DNA from 3 places in the Oceanobacillus sp. FSL W7-1293 genome. Region 2 is predicted to be linked to each of the others. Evidence: riboswitches for the same ligand, from Rfam matches in the RefSeq annotation. Region 2 holds a riboswitch; each other region holds the start of a gene.
What was found. A riboswitch is a leader RNA that binds a small molecule or an ion and turns the genes downstream of it on or off. The one in region 2 is predicted to bind preQ1.
Positions count from the first base shown of each region.

Region 1: another riboswitch for preQ1. It lies ahead of queF (preQ(1) synthase); the one in region 2 lies ahead of MKY65_RS04460 (QueT transporter family protein).
Region 3: another riboswitch for preQ1. It lies ahead of queC (7-cyano-7-deazaguanine synthase QueC); the one in region 2 lies ahead of MKY65_RS04460 (QueT transporter family protein).

Region 1 covers NZ_CP150212.1:1,055,814-1,061,513, reverse strand. Annotated here, with positions in the region: gene MKY65_RS05245 (amino acid ABC transporter permease) at 1-449, shown strand, start outside; gene ehuD (ectoine/hydroxyectoine ABC transporter permease subunit EhuD) at 449-1,162, shown strand; gene ehuA (ectoine/hydroxyectoine ABC transporter ATP-binding protein EhuA) at 1,162-1,932, shown strand; gene MKY65_RS05230 (queuosine precursor transporter) at 2,401-3,036, opposite strand; gene queF (preQ(1) synthase) at 3,083-3,580, opposite strand; PreQ1 riboswitch class I at 3,684-3,730, opposite strand; gene murB (UDP-N-acetylmuramate dehydrogenase) at 3,835-4,758, opposite strand; gene MKY65_RS05215 (alpha/beta fold hydrolase) at 4,930-5,700, opposite strand, start outside.
Region 2 covers NZ_CP150212.1:902,379-908,078, forward strand. Annotated here, with positions in the region: gene MKY65_RS04445 (catalase) at 1-682, opposite strand, end outside; gene metA (homoserine O-succinyltransferase) at 1,028-1,942, shown strand; gene MKY65_RS04455 (DUF3891 family protein) at 2,031-2,798, opposite strand; gene MKY65_RS04460 (QueT transporter family protein) at 2,944-3,426, opposite strand; PreQ1 riboswitch class I at 3,435-3,479, opposite strand; gene MKY65_RS04465 (ABC transporter substrate-binding protein) at 3,672-4,658, opposite strand; gene MKY65_RS04470 (ABC transporter permease) at 4,676-5,455, opposite strand; gene MKY65_RS04475 (ABC transporter ATP-binding protein) at 5,388-5,700, opposite strand, start outside.
Region 3 covers NZ_CP150212.1:2,354,933-2,360,632, forward strand. Annotated here, with positions in the region: gene MKY65_RS11540 (GbsR/MarR family transcriptional regulator) at 1-318, shown strand, start outside; gene MKY65_RS11545 (3-keto-5-aminohexanoate cleavage protein) at 308-1,192, shown strand; gene MKY65_RS11550 (3-hydroxyacyl-CoA dehydrogenase NAD-binding domain-containing protein) at 1,203-2,171, shown strand; gene MKY65_RS11555 (thioesterase family protein) at 2,158-2,631, shown strand; PreQ1 riboswitch class I at 2,881-2,926, shown strand; gene queC (7-cyano-7-deazaguanine synthase QueC) at 3,009-3,677, shown strand; gene queD (6-carboxytetrahydropterin synthase QueD) at 3,677-4,144, shown strand; gene queE (7-carboxy-7-deazaguanine synthase QueE) at 4,137-4,865, shown strand; gene MKY65_RS11575 (sulfite exporter TauE/SafE family protein) at 4,978-5,700, opposite strand, start outside.

The sequences.
Region 1 (5,700 bases), 150 kb from region 2:
ACTATGCTGTACCGATGCTATTTGGGATTAATCTGGGTTCGAATTGGTGGATTGGTGTCATTGCCATCGGTTTAAACTACGGCGCATATCTTTCAGAAGTTGTCCGCAGCTCCATTCTATCTGTATCTCAAGGACAGTATGAAGCAGCAACTGCGTTAAATATGTCTTCTTTTCAAAGGATGCGCCTGATTATTTTCCCACAGGCAATACGTATGATGCTCCCTGAATTCGGTAATTATACCATTCAAATTTTAAAAGGAACCTCTCTTGTCTCTTTAATTGGCTTAACAGATATTTTATATTATGGAGATGTGATGCGAAGCACCAGCTTATCTTTATCACCATTGATTTATCTAACTGTGCTTGTATTCTATTTCATTTTAGCCCTTCCATTAATTTTCCTTACCAGAAAGGCTGAAAAAATTGCTAAAAAGGGGGTAGCTAGCTGATGAATTTGAATTATTGGAGCTGGGATACATTTTTTGATGCGTTACCAGTGGTATTACAAGGACTTGGAATTACGATTGGACTGACGATAGCCAGCTATCTCTTTGCCTTGATTTTTGGTTTTTTGTGGACATTCTTACGCCGTATCCCAAATCGTTTTATTCATTTTATTGTCACCTGGACCATGGAATTTATACGTTCTACGCCTCCACTCGTTCAATTGTTTTTTATCTATTATGCTTTGCCGGTAATACCTTATATTGGCATATCGCTCCACCCATTCGCTTGTGCCGTTTTGGGACTTGGTATACACTTTAGTACGTATATCGGTGAAATTTATCGATCCGGAATTGAAAGTGTGGATAAAGGACAATGGGAGGCTTCCACTGCACTGAATATTTCTACATGGGATAAATGGCGAAAGATTATTCTGCCACAAGCTATCCCGCCCACCATTCCGATGCTTGGAAATTACTTTATCATTATGTTTAAAGAGGTTCCGCTGGCATCCACCATCGGGGTAGCTGGTATTATGCTGCTCGCCAGATCATACGGTGCGGAAAACTGGTCCTATCTTGAGCCATTGACCATTGTAGGAATCATTTTCTTAGTACTAAGCTATCCTTCTGCAGTGCTGATTAAAAAGTTAGAGAATCGTTTCAACAGAAGGTTCCATAAAAATCAAATGATAAAAGATAAAGGAGTAATGCAATAATGGCAGAACCAATCGTTACTTATCAAGATGTTCATAAATCCTTTGGAAATGTGGAGGTATTGAAGGGGATTGATTTAGATATATATCCAGCTGAAAAAGTCGCTGTCATTGGTCCAAGCGGATCAGGGAAAACAACAATTATCCGGATGCTGATGACATTAGAGCAGCCAACATCTGGAGACATTATCGTAGACGGCCGCAATCTGTGGAAAATGGAGAAGAACGGAAAGTGGATGCATGCGAATGAAAGTCATCTGCGCTCTATTCGCGGTGAGATTGGAATGGTATTTCAGCATTTCAACCTGTTTCCGCATATGACTATTTTAGAAAATTGTATGACAGCACCTATTCATGTGAAAAACGAAGAAAAAAGTGATGTAAAAAAACGCTCGATAGAAATGCTGGAGCGTGTAGGACTCGGGAGTAAGCTGGATAATTACCCCAGCCAGCTTTCAGGCGGACAAAAGCAGCGGGTAGCTATGGCCCGCGCCCTTGTGATGCGCCCTAAAATCATGTTATTTGATGAGGTTACCTCTGCGCTTGACCCGGAGCTGGTCGGAGAGGTGCTAAATGTCATTCGTGACATTGCAGAAAATGATGATATGGCAATGATCCTGGTTACGCACGAGATGGATTTTGCTCTGGACATAGCGGATAAGGTACTGTTTTTAGATGAAGGAATTATTGCAGAACAAGGAACGGCCAGCGAGGTTATCGAGCATTCAGAAAATCCTCGTGTACAATCGTTCTTGCAGCGTTTTAGAGGATGAGCGAATTTTTATATACTCCCCGGTCAGGTTTTATTTTTGAGCCGGGGTTTTATTTTATATGTACATTCTATAAATAGTCGTTTCTCTCTGCTATCTGTCTAGTTAAAAATGATGCAGATGAACCGCCTTTATATTCAAAACATAACGTTTTGCTTCTGTCTGCGCCTGCCGGCTTGCCAATCGCTAAGTCTTCTTTTCACCCTCGGGGCATAAGTGCGACTTTAGCTCTGTCTGCGCCTGCCGGCTTGCCAATCGCTAAGTCTTCTTTAAAGGAGATGAGATTGGGGACCACGGAAAGCGGAGTGTATTTCTGGGGCCTAAAATTACTCACCCCATGAAACCCGTTGGAGCGGCTATATTCAGCATTTTTTATATGCTTTCCTATTCTTGAACCTAAAAAAACCAGCCGTCTGGCTGGTTTCTTGGTATGATAGGTTATTCAAAGTGATAGGGCATCAGCTGATCTTCTCAAGAAGCTTCTAACAACTCCGCTTTGTTTTTCACCTCATATTTACGTATGCACCGTACAAGAAGATAAACAAATGGCGTATCAATTATTGCCACCATCACCTTCCATATGTACTGCGATACAATCATCCCGATTAAAACACCTGTTGGAACAATCCCCCAAAATGCAATCGTAATAAATAGAACGGTATCAAAAAGCTGACTGGTCATCGTTGATAAGCTATTACGTAACCACAGCTTCTTTCTTCCATGCCGGTGCTTTAAGCGGTGAAAGATAGATACTCCTAAATGCTGACTGACAAAATAAGAAACTAAACTAGCTAAAATAACGCGAAAGCTTCCGTTAAAAATCGTTTCAAAAGCAGCCTGTTCCTGAAAACCTGCTGCTGGCGGAAGGTGTATGGCAATAAAAATAAAAATCATTGCAATAATTTGTGTGAAAAATCCTGCTTGTATCGTTTTGCGGGCAGCTTTTTTTCCATAAACCTCGCCAACCACATCCATTATCATATACGTAATCACATAAACAATCGCTGCAGCCGGCAATACAAAACTTCCCATTTGAAACAATTTGACCGACAAGACATTCGACAATAATAATAAGCCAACAAAGATGGCGTTAAAATAAATATACATTCTCCTGTTCCCTTCTCTTCAAAGGTGCAAGGATCTTAGTTTCCCTCTATCGATTATCGATGGTTTCCGGATACATATCGTGCTGCATTAACCGGTTTTCTGCCATCTTTTCAAATTTAGTTCCGATTTTTCCATAATTGCAATACGGGTCGATGGAAATCCCCCCACGCGGTGTAAATTTCCCTCTTACTTCAATATAACGCGGATCCATCAGCTCAATTAAATCATTCATGATAATATTGATACAGTCCTCATGGAAATCACCATGATTCCGGAAGCTGAACAAATATAATTTTAAAGACTTACTCTCTACCATTTTGATATTTGGAATATAGCTGATATAGACGGTTCCAAAATCCGGCTGATTCGTTATCGGACAAAGCGTTGTAAATTCCGGACAGTTTAATTTTACAAAATAATCACGATTTGGATGCTGATTATCAAATGTTTCTAAAATCTCAGGTGTATAATCAAATGCATATTTCGTTTCTTTATTCCCTAGCAATTCAATTCCTTGAAGTTCTCTTTCATTTCTTCCTGTCATACTCGTCAGCTCCTTTGATTTTCTGTTTCCTCGCAGTTGAAAACTTCTTTGCACAAACTAAAAAAAGCCGTGCTCCCAAAGAACACGGCTTGATAATCGCAGGTTGTCCTTAGTTTTTTATAGAGGGTTGAAGCTAAGAACCTCTGCCTGAAGTTTAAAATAACACTTCATATTATAAGAATAGATCACAGGCATGTCAAATTTTCTTTTTATCCCAGCCGTCCTCTGTCACAGCCAGAATCTGGGCTATGAGACTATCCTTCCACATCCTCACCAATAATCCGCACTTCCCGCTCTAACTGCACATCAAATTTCTCTTTCACCGTTGCTTGAACAAATTGAATTAATGAAATATATTCGGATGCTGTAGCGTTTTGTTTATTTACAATAAAACCGGCATGCTTTGTAGAAACTTCCGCTCCGCCAATTTGCTTTCCTTGAAGATTACAGTCTTGAATCAGCTTGCCGGCAAAAAAACCGGGCGGACGTTTGAACACACTGCCGCAAGACGGGTACTCGAGCGGCTGTTTGGATTCTCTTTTATATGTAAGATCATCCATCATTTCTTTAATTTCTTCTTTGCTCCCGGGCTTTAATGCGAATGTTGCTTCCAATACAATATAACCATTGTCCGGAATATTACTTGTGCGATAGCTGAGGTCTAATTGCTCTGCTGTTAATGTCAGCAGTTCGCCGTCCTTTGTCGCAACTACCGTGCTTTCCAGCGCATCTTTAATTTCTCCGCCATATGCACCTGCATTCATATACAACGCTCCGCCGACAGAACCTGGGATGCCACAGGCAAACTCCAACCCGGCAAGCTCTTCATTTAAAGCAAAACGGGAAGCATCAATAATTCTTGCTCCGCTCTGAGAGATAACTTTATCTCCTTCTCTCCAAATAGCAGACAGCTGCTGCAGGTTCATAACGATCCCGCGGATTCCGCCATCCTTCACAATCAGATTAGAACCATTTCCAAGCATTGTAAACGGTACATTTTCCTGATTAGCAAAGCGGATAATCGCCTGCACTTCTTCATAAGTCGACGGGGTAATATAAAAATCCGCTTCCCCGCCTAATTTCGTATACGTATGTTCTCTAATCGGCTCGTTCACCAATACATTCTCTTTATTGGTATGTTGAATTAATTGATCATAAAGATGATGGTATTTATTCATGCTATCATTCCTTTAATTTGTCAAAAGCTTTTATCTATTTGACCTTTATATTCTCATTCTTTTTCTGCTTTGTTAGAAACAGGCATTCAGCTTACTCCAGTTGGGCATTTCCGCATAACTGAAGTAAGATAATTTGATAAATCAATCCTATACCATTGTAGTTGATTCGCTTTAATCTTGCCACAAAAAGCTATGAATCAATTTATCAATTTGCATACTTTCGTGCAGGGCACTGTGTGTCAGCTGCGGGTCATCAATAATCGTTTCTTTGAAATTTTGCTCGGGTATCATACTCCTCAGCGCCTTCACACTCTCCGGGACTGCAACTGCGTCTCCTGTACTGGCAATGCTGTACACATCCACATCCGCCGGAAACATATTCTGCTGCAGTATATTTATCGCATGCGAATCGGGTTTCAAATCTTCTGCAGCTGCATCTTGATGAATTTCAAAATATCTTTCATTATAAATGCCATCAAATGGACTGCCGATGGCTACAAGTTTATTAACAGATGGATAGTCATTCCTTACATATTCCATCGTATATTTCACCGCCAGAATACCGCCCATAGAATGTCCGACCAGGTTAACTTCCTCCACCCGATAATTTTCCTTGAGATGAAGAAGCACTGCCGCAATCCATTCTGTACTTTCCTCAAAGCTTGCACGATTATCCTCTAAAACAATCTGTACAAACATGGGCGCATATCTTCCGTTATTTAAGTTATAATCGACAATATCTCCGTTCTCTGTCACATAGTAGATAAACCCTTTATTTCCCCATTGGTACGTATTTTCAAAACGGTCAAGCATATGACCAAATGAATTCTCCGTTCCTTTATAACCATGTATAAAAATCGTCGGTGCTCCAGTATACTCCTCTGCTTGCGTTTCATCGTTCTGGTAAAAATAAATACCTGTTGCAATGGCGCAGACAACCAG
Region 2 (5,700 bases):
GCACCGCTTCTCCTTCTTCATTGACCCATTTATAGGTGTTTACACCAGAACCCTGCATCATGCGGTAGTTGGCAGGAATGCCCCATGGGGAGTAAATAAAGGTCACCATATGAAAGGACTCTGGAGAATTGGAACAAAAATCAAAGAAACGCTCGGAATCCTGAATGTTTGTTACGGGATCTGGACGGAAAGCGTGAATCATATCCGGGAACTTCATTGCATCACGAATAAAGAATATTTTTATATTGTTGCCGACCAGATCCCAATTGCCATCCTCTGTGTAAAATTTAACCGCAAAACCGCGCGGGTCACGAACGGTTTCCGGCGAATGGTTGCCGTGCACTACTGTTGAGAAGCGGACAAATACAGGAGTCTGCTTCCCTTTATCCTGAAAAACTTTTGCTCTGGTGTACTTGGAAACCGGATCATCACCGACCGTTCCATATGTTTCAAAATAGCCATGCGCCCCTGCACCGCGTGCATGAACAATACGTTCTGGAACTTTTTCACGGTCAAAATGACTTATTTTTTCAATGAAATCATAGTTTTCCAGCGTTCCAGGACCACGATTGCCGACGGTCCGGATATTTTGGTTGTTGGTTACCGGATGCCCTTGACGGGTAGTTAAGGTTTTATCATTTTCCATGTTGGTTTGATGCGTGGATTTTTCTTTATCAGCCATAGATTTATCCTCATTTCCATTATAAATTTCTTCTCATTAGCATTGCCAATCCAAATAAAATTAATCGTATCTTTGGAGGATTATTATCTGAGATGGAAAAAATGCAGCGTAAGGGAGTTTGGACTATTTTCAAAAAGAACAAAATGCTCCTCCTGATGTTTTCAAATCCAATTCATTTTTGATTTTCTAAAGGAAAATAGGGGAGAGGACTTGAACTTTTCTTGCCAGCTATTACAATAGAAATAGACAAATAATTTGGAAAAGCTGTACATTCAGTACGGATATAATCCATATTGATAATAGAACGTTTGAGATAAGTTAAGTTTAAAAAGTGGAGGTCAGACAATGCCGATTAAAATTCCGAGAGAGTTGCCTGCAAAAGAGATTCTGGAAGAGGAAAATATATTTGTGATGGATGAACAGCGCGCGGATGCACAGGAAATTCGTCCGCTTAGTATTCTTATTCTTAATTTAATGCCGGAAAAGCAAAAAACAGAAACGCAATTGTTAAGATATTTAGGAAATACACCGTTACAGGTGCGGATTTCTTTTTTACGAATGGCTTCACATGAATCAAAAACAACAAGCCAGAATCATTTGGATACCTTTTATAAGACCTTTGAAGAGGTCCGGGATAAAACATTTGACGGTATGATTATTACGGGTTCCCCGGTGGAGCATCTGTCTTTTACTGATGTTGATTATTGGGAAGAGCTGCAGGAGATTATGAACTGGACGAATGATCATGTGACATCCACCCTGCATATTTGCTGGGGAGCACAGGCTGCTTTATATCATCATTATGGAATTAATAAGCATCCGCTTCCGAAAAAATGCTTTGGGATTTTTGAACATGATGTGTTAACACCGAAAGAACGGCTGGTGAGAGGGTTTGATGAAGTATTCTTAGCACCGCATTCCCGCTATACAACGGTTTCTTTGGAAGAAATCGAAAATCATCCTGATCTGCAGCTGATTGCTGTATCCGATGACGCAGGGGTTTTTTTACTTGCTTCTGAGGATGGAAAGCATATCATGGCAACCGGGCATTTAGAATATATGGCAAACACATTGAAGGAAGAATATGAAAGAGACCATGCACGAGGAATCGATACAGCAATACCGGAAAACTATTATCCAAATAATGATCCGGAAAAACAGCCGAAGCACCGTTGGAAGAGTCACTCCAGCCTGCTGTTTTCCAACTGGCTGAATTATTATGTGTATCAAGAAACCCCTTATGTGTGGGGAGGAGAGTAAAAATAGATTGAATGAAGCAGAGAAGGGACTGGATGCGTCTGGTCCTTTTTAAAAACACCAAGAAATAAGGCTGGAGCAGCTGCCAGCCTTATTTCTTGGTGTTTATTCTTATCGTTTTTGATAAAACAGAGGCATGCTCATAAGCATCCACCAGCCCCTGCTGCTGAATCGTTGTTTTAGGAATGCTTTTGTACAGCAAAGTAACTGAAAAGTCTGCTGAGAATGGAAAAGGTTCCATTGTTATTGTCTCCGTATCTTCCCAGCTGACAGAAAAAGCAGATGGAAAGGAGGTTGCGGTGTTTGAAACGGATACGCCGTTTTTAAAAAAAGGATGAAGGTCTTTATTTGCAGCTCCCGGTTCATTCATGCATGCGAACAGAGACAGCGTATCGGAAAACTGTAAAAGCGTATAATCCATTTCAAACATATCTTGATTAAAATGATCCATCCTGCTAATCAGCCATTCCTGCCGCTCTGCTTCCTGCTGAACAAATGCTTTTGCTTCAGGGAGCGTGGATGTTACGAGAAAACGTTTATAATGTTCACTGCATAATAATGCGGCATATTTATCCTTTTCTTGAACCTGCTGAATACCCTGTGTATATAAGACGGTTTTGGGTATATCTGGAAAATCAATAAAGGAATAAGGAAGGTTTGCCTGGTCATTCCAAAAAGGCTGTTTGTCAAAGGCCTCCCAGCCGCAGTCATGCTGCTCAGCTGCATAGATAACGGAATCTTTATAAGGTGTATGATCGAAATAATCCGAGGACAGATTTTTAACTATTTCCCCAGATACAGAAGCATGGTCTACCTGTGATATAAAAATAAAATGGCCGTTCTGATTTCGGATAATCATGTTACTCATTCCTTTCCTTGTGATTGATTGCGTGAAGAACGAAAAAGTACTAGAACCTCCGGCAGAATTTCATATCATTAAAAAAATTACTTCTCCATTCTTAAAAAAGACGATGGATTTATTCTCCACCGTCTTTTTCTCCGTATTATATCATTTTATCAAAATGTATGCGTTTATATAAAGTATAGAAGATTGGGATGCCGATCAGTAATACAATCAATTCACTGACTCCGGTTGTAAGCCATGTCAGCAGGAATGGTAATTGTAAAGCTATATTTAGCATGAAGGCAATAATAAACATATTAAAGCTGAAAATCAATGTATTTAGAAATAGCAGTGTCAGCTTGTTTTTAATATATTTTTTTAAGAAAATAATAATTCCTAAAGATATGGCGGTATGTGCTGTCCCGAATAAAAGATCCAATCCGCCTGCCATTGAAAATAAATTAGATGCAAATACACCAATCGTAATGCCGAAAAAGTAACGCTTATCAAAGATAATCAAATGGTTAAACATCTCTGATATTCGAAATTGAATCGCCCCAAATGCAACTGGGGAGACCAGCAGGGATACAGCGACATACAATGCGGCAATAATCCCGTTAACTACAAGTGTCTTTATATTCATATCCTGTTTTCCTCCTAGTTTTTTAGCGTGGGATGGTTACGAACCACGTTGAACCTAGCCTATCATACCAGTATCGAAGAAGGAAAACAATCGTTTTGTATATGTAATGATTTGGAAAACGCGAAGTCTTTGAATAAAAACAAGTTTAACTGAGAGCGGTCAGAATGAAGAAGAAGTCGACGTGAAAATGAAATCAAACCAAAACAAACCCCCGGTCGCCAAACCGGGAGTTCGTCTTTATCAGGTTATTCTTCCAGTGCTGCTTCCAAAAATGTCCGATTAACCAATCCTTCAATTTCATCTGACTGCATATACCCAGCTTCGTAGCTGATTGTTGCCATTTCCTGAAGCACTTCTTCGTTGATTTCATACGTCGGATTGAGACGTTCGCTTGCTTCCAGCGTCTCCTCATAATCCAACTCGTTGCCTGTCGTTTCTTCAATGTGATTGACAAACAATTCAACTGCTTCTTCCTGATTCTCTTCAATAAATTCTACAGCACGGGCATGGGCACGCAAATAGGCCTGTGTTAATTCCTCATTGCTTTCCGTAAATGATTTCCGCGCAGTAACAACAGTTGTTGTTGATTCTGTTCCCCAAGCAAATTCTTCTTCATCAAGGAGAATGTCGGCGTTTGCCTGATTTTCCAAATATACGCCCCAAGGCTCCTGCGTGGCCGCAGCATCGACGTCTCCCTGCAGGAACAGCGTGGATGTGTCAGCAGGAGCCTGCGGTACCAAGCTTACGGTTCCGCCCTCGTCATCTACTTTTAGACCGACATCATCTAATGCTTCTCGCAACATGATGTCCTGCGTAGACCCAATAGTCGGGATTGCTACGCGCATGCCATCAAGATCTTCAACGCTTTCAATACCTGAATCTTCACGGGTGGCAAGGACAGCTCCGCCGTTCACCGCTCCGGCAATGATTTCATGCTCCGGATTTCTTAAATAAGTTGTTGTTGCTGGTGACGGGCCAACAGTACCAATGTCGATATCCTGTGTGGACATAGCCTCCATAAAGGCACTGCCATCCGGGAATGTGGAGGTTTCGATACTTACCTCTTCTCCCATTTCTTCTTCAAAGTAACCATTTTCCAGTGCGACTACCGTGGTGATATGTGTAAAGTTAGGAAAATATCCAATGTGTATTTCATCGGCAGCTTCTTCTGAGCCGCAGCCCGCCGCTCCTAATAAAAGAAGCGCACCCAGGCCGAATAATATTTTTTTCATATCCTTCATCCTTTCCATTAAGCTCCAACACCCCATTTTCTTGCAACAGAGCGTTCCATTCTAAGAAATACCTGATTATCCATAATCGTACCGATTACACCGATCACAATCATAATAGAGAGCACTAAATCCATTGATTGCAAGGAGCGTCCCATATCTAACAAATACCCCAGGCCGCCGTTTCCTCCGAGAAGTTCCCCGGCCATGATTGCGCGCCAGGCAAAAGCCCAAGCAACACGAAGACCGGAGATGATATGCGGTACAGATGCCGGAAGAATCACGGTTCGCACAAGATGCGTACCCGATGAACCTAATGTACGTGCGGCATTTAAATAAAGATTGGGCACATTTTTAAATCCGGTGCTTGCATTTACTGTCATTGTCCAGGTTGCTCCAATAGTGACAATAAATAAAATCGCTACGTTCCCAAGCCCAAACCAGACAATAGCCAGAGGGAACCAGACAATACTCGGGATGGACTGTAACGCAGTCACAAAAAATCCAAGCGTGTCATCCACCCATTTATAACGGGCGATCAAGTATCCAAAAATTAGACCTAAAACCACTGCTATGGAAAAACCGAGCAGCAGCCTCCCAAGCGTCATTCCGGTAGCTCCGAGTATTTGCCCGGAAATCAGACCGTTCACTAATGTGCTTAACACCGTGACTCCGCCGGGATCATTCGGAATCAGCAAAGGAGGAAACATAAAGGTCGGAAACAGGTTGGTTTTAGATATGATCTCCCATATAGTCACGATCACGATCACGAACAGCACTCGTCTTAAGGCGGTAATCATCCCCGAACTCCTCCTTCAACACTTTTTCCATTTCTTCTTCCAATTCCTTCATCACACGTGTTTCCAAATCTACAATTACACTATCTGAAGGGTTACGCGGGCGCGCCGCCTGTACTCTGAAAGATTTTTTGATTGCTCCCGGTCTTGTGCTCATAAGCAATACCCGTTCCGATAGGGTGAGTGCTTCACGAATATTATGCGTGATAAACAGAATGGTTTTTCCGGTTTTTTGCCAAATTTCTTGC
Region 3 (5,700 bases), 1.5 Mb from region 2:
CATTACAATGTAGAACGCGACTATGCACAAACATTTATATCCTTATTTACAAGTAACTGGTCAGAGGTTGTAAAACGTAATACGAGTTTAGAGCGCCGTCTTAGAGAACAAATTCGTCATTTAGAAACTTTCTTGACAGAGGATTCCTCAGAAGAAGTAAAAGTTCGAATGGAGAGATTACAGCAGGAGCTGGATGAATGGAATGCCTATTATAATTGGATAAATAATCTTGTTGCGTTTTTTGAAAGTGGCGAGATTTTTAATCATGTTCCTATTGTCACCCCGAACAAAAAGGAGGAAGCACAAAATGAAGAATAAACGAATCATTACTGCGGCACTGACTGGTGCAGGTGATACAACAGAGAAAAGCAGACATGTTCCAATTACACCAAAAGAAATTGCGGAATCTGCTATTGAATCAGCAAAAGCAGGTGCTGCGATTGCGCATATCCATGTTCGTGACCCCAAGACAGGGAAACTCAGTCATGATGTGGCGCTTTTTAGAGAAACCGTGGAACGAATCCGTGAATCCGATACAGATGTGATTATTAATATTACGGCCGGCGGGGGCGGCGACTTTGTTCCAAATCTAGAAAATCCAACTTGTGGAGGAGAAGGAACTGATATTCAGACACCAAAAGAGCGTCATGAACCGGTCGGGGAATTGCTTCCGGAACTCACCACCTTAGATTGCGGCAGTTTAAACTTTGGCAATCAGGTTTATTTAGGACCGGAAGACTGGCTTCGGGAGCACGCAAAGCTGATTAAAGAAAGCGGCGTAAAACCCGAAATGGAAGTATTTGATACAGGACATATCCGTCTTGCTAACCAACTAATTTCTGAAGGGTTAGTGGAAGGAACACCAATGTATCAGTTTTGTCTTGGTATTCCATGGGGCGCTGATGCGGATGCAGAAACAATCGAATACATGAAAAGAAGAGTGGTCGATGGAGCACATTGGTCAGCCTTTGGTATTGGCCGTATGCAGCTGCCGATTGTGGCACAGGCTGCTTTACTCGGCGGGAATGTCCGGGTCGGTTTAGAAGATAACTTATATTTAGAAAAAGGTGTACTTGGTACAAACGAACAGCTGGTTGATCAAGCTGTCAGCATTTTAAACAGTGTAAAGCTGGAGCCGATGACGGCTGCAGAGGCAAGAGAACATTTAAATCTTAAAAAATTTAATTCCTAAGAGGTGAAATATGGCGCAAAAAACAATGGCAGTTTTAGGAACCGGCGTGATTGGCAATGGCTGGATTGCGCGCTTTTTAGCAAATGGTCATAAGGTCAATGCTTTTGATCCGGCTCCTGATGCAAAAGAAAAAACAGAAAAAATGATAGATGCTATTTGGGCAACATTAGAAGAATACGGGGTAAACAACGAAGCTGCAAAAGAGAATCTGACCTTCTACAACGAGCTGGAGGAAGCTGTAAAAGAAGCCGATTTGATACAGGAAAATGTTCCAGAGCAGGAAGCCTTGAAAAAAAAGGTATTAGCCCAGGTGGATGCTGCTGCTAAACCGACAGCGATTATCGCTTCAAGTACTTCTGGATACATGCCTTCTGTCCTGCAGGAAGATTGTGTGCATCATCCAGAACGGATCATTGTTGCCCATCCATTTAATCCCGTTTACTTAATTCCATTGGTGGAAATCGCAGGAGGAAAGCAGACAGAGCGCAGTTATATGGAAAAGGCAGAGGAGCTTTATGAAAGCATGCATATGAAGCCGCTAGTGATGAAAGGTGAAATTGACGGCCACATTGGCGACCGGCTTATGGAAGCAATTTGGCGTGAAGGGCTTCATATCGTCAATGATGGCGTAGCGACTACGGAAGAAGTAGATAAAGCGATTGTCTACGGCCCTGGTCTTCGCTGGGCACTGATGGGACCATTTCTAACGCTTCATTTAGCAGGCGGTAAGGACGGGATGCGGCACATGCTTGAACAATTCGGCCCTGCATTGAAGCTGCCTTGGACCCGTTTAGTGGCACCTGAACTGACGGAAGAATTAAGCGAAAAAGTGATTTCAGGGACTGCTGAACAGAGCGGAGAGATTTCTATCGATGACCTTGAACACCGCCGCGACCGTTTCTTGATTAAATTAATGGGACTTTTAGAGGAAGAAGGCTTCTGGCCGGCAGAAAGGTTGCTCCCTTATGACAGAAAGTAAGCAAATATGGAAGGGTAACGTGTTACCTGAGTGGGTAGATTATAATGGACATCTGAACGATGCATACTACGCATTGATTTTCAGTTATAGCCTCGATGCTTTCATAGATGCTATCGGCCTGGATGAAGAAGGTCGAAAAGCAAATGCTTATACCATTTTTACGCTGGAAGCACATATTAAATATGTAAAAGAAGCGCATGACAATGAGGAGCTTCATACGAAAGTTACTGTGTTGAACCGGGATGTAAAGCGCGTGCATCTTTGGTTTGAAATGAAAAACAAAGAAAATGATACTGTGGCAACCAGTGAACAGATGGTAATGGGGATAGATCAGTCATCTGGACGTCCTGCGCCGTTTCCGGAATCTGTTGATGTACGGATTAATCAATTTCCAAGACTGCCAAAAGAAAATTGGCCAGCAGGAGCAAACACACTCATGGGTATTCGTGAGAAAAAGTGAAATGTATATTGGCAGCTGAAAACAGAATTACCGTATCGTAAACTGTAATGATGCTCCCTTTATAGTGGATAGAGAAGCTAATAAAGGGAGCATTTGTTATGTTAGAAGGCAGAACAAACACTTAAAAACCAACCTAATTGCTGAAATGTATTATAATGTTTGAAAAAAAGGAAGACATGCTAACATCATCAGGAAATATATGTTATACTGCCAATTGTAAAAAGAAATTGAATAAAATCTACGAACGAAGTAGAAGAGGTTCTAGCTAACACCCTCTATAAAAAACTAAGGATACCCATACCGCGCCTTAGGTATGGTTTTTTACATTTTTCGGGTGTTTAGAATTCTCTTTTTCAAATTGGAAAGGGGATTTTTTTATGGAAAAAAATAAACGTGCAGTTGTGGTTTTCAGCGGTGGTCAGGATAGCACCACCTGTTTATTTTGGGCATTAGAAAAGTTTGAGCATGTAGAGTTAGTCACCTTCGACTACAATCAGCGTCATAGCTTAGAAATTGAAGTGGCAAAAGAAATCGCTGAAGATCAAGGGTTAAGACATCATATTTTAGACATGTCTTTACTGAATCAATTAGCGCCCAATGCGCTCACCAGGGAGGACATTGAAGTAGAAAATGCAGAGGATGGCGGCATACCCAATACATTTGTCCCGGGAAGAAATTTACTGTTCCTTTCTTTTGCAACCATTCTAGCCAAACAAATTGATGCCAAGCATATTATTACAGGGGTTTGTGAAACAGATTTCAGCGGGTATCCGGATTGCCGAGATATCTTTACCAAGTCATTAAATGTCACCTTAAATCTATCTATGGATGAAGACTTTGTGATTCATACGCCATTAATGTGGCTGGATAAGGCAGAAACATGGGAATTAGCGGATGAACTGCAAGCCTTTGATTATGTCAGAGAGCGGACGTTGACCTGCTATAACGGGGTTAGAGGAGCAGGATGCGGAGAATGTCCTGCATGTCAATTACGCCAGCGTGGGTTAGACCAATATCTAGCGGGAAGACAGGAGATGAATCAGTAATGTTCGGGTTTCGTATTGTCGAAGAGCTGCAAAAGCTGGATAAAGATATTCATAGAGAAGAATTGGCCTATCACCAAAAACGCGTGATGGTAAGCAAGGAGTTTTCCTTTGATGCAGCGCATCATCTCCATTGCTATGAGGGAAAGTGTAAGAATCTGCATGGTCATACGTATCAGGTTGTATTCGGTATCAGCGGTTTTGTAGATGAGGTAGGATTAGTAATTGATTTTGGTGATATAAAAGAGATTTGGAAGAACAAGATTGAAACATTTTTAGATCACCGTTATTTAAATGAAACATTGCCAAAAATGAACACAACTGCTGAAAATATGGTCGTCTGGATTTTCGAACAAATGGAAGCAGCAATCCAGGAACTCCCTAACCAATGCCAGGTGGAGTTTGTTCGATTATTTGAAACACCGACAAGCTATGCGGAAGCAAGACGGGAGTGGATGAATCATGCGTGAAATTCCGGTCTTAGAAATATTCGGCCCTACAATTCAAGGAGAAGGAATGGTAGTAGGGAGGAAAACCATGTTCGTCCGGACAGCTGGATGCGATTACCGATGTGCCTGGTGCGATTCCGCATTTACATGGGACGGAAGCGCTAAAGAAGATATTGTTCAGATGACGAGTGAAGAAATTTGGCAGCGGCTGAAAGAAATAGGCGGAAATCATTTTGACCATGTGACGATTTCAGGCGGGAATCCAGCTTTGTTATCTGCTATTGATAATTTAATTGATTTGCTCCAGGAAAAGGATATTGAGGTTGCGTTGGAAACACAGGGAAGCCGCTACCAGGATTGGTTTGTAAAAATTGATGATCTGACCATTTCTCCTAAACCGCCAAGCTCTAAGATGAAAACAAACTGGGAGAATATGGATGATATTATCCATCAATTGGAAGCCAATGACAGATTAGCGCATACCAGCTTAAAGGTAGTAATTTTTGATAAAGAGGACCTTCGTTATGCGGAAAAAGTACATCAGCGCTATCCGAAACTGGCTTTTTTCCTGCAGGTAGGAAATGATGATTTAGAGGAAATCGAACCGCAGCAATTATCCCGGCATTTATTAAATAAATATGAATGGCTAATTGATCAGGTTGTGGCATCAAGTGTGCTGAACCGTGTCCGCGTCCTTCCGCAGGTACATGCATTAGTCTGGGGAAATAAGCGGGGAGTATAGTAAGAAAGAGTAAAAGGCTATTATCCTATTAAAAAGGCAGTAAGAGCTATCGCCTTTTTGATAGGGTAATCGTTTCTTTCATTTTCTGGCTTTTCTCCAAATGGATAGGAATCTAAATCAATAAAATAATCCCGCCGATTAATGGCACAGCAACCATTGCAATTTTTAATATTATTGGATTCAGCCGAGTGGTGAACTTCGCGCCGATATAAGATCCTATAATTGTTCCGATAACTACTTCTGCAAATAATTTTAAATCGAGAAAACCGACAGAATAATAACCGATACCGCCTACCAGTGCGATAGGTATAATAACAAGCATCGTGGTGCCTGCAGATAGCTGAATCGATAAACCGAAGAACACAAGCAACCCGATTTGGATAAACGGCGTTGAGCCAATCCCGAATGCACCTGATAGTAAGCCGGTAATGATGCCGATTCCAGCAGCTGTCATCCAAAACCTGCTTCTGGAGGATTGATTTTTCTCAGCAAATTTTTGTGTGGCCAACTTGCCAAACCCTGCTGTTACACGAATCCACAGCAATATGGCTGATAAAATGAGCATTCCGGCAGTAAAAAATTTTAATTCACTTTCCGGGATAAAGCTTGCCAGCCTGGAACCAAAAAAAGCTCCAACTGCGCCAAATAGCCCAGTTGCCAGCCCGATTTTTACCATGGTATTTCTTTCCCGCAGGTGGCTGAGTGTGCCTGATAACGATGTGAATACCATTGCTGCCAGAGAAGTTCCAAGTGCTGTGTGGATAGGAATACCAAAGACTTCACTCAACATAGCAATAATAAAACCGGAACCGCCAGCTCCGACAAAGCCAAGTAA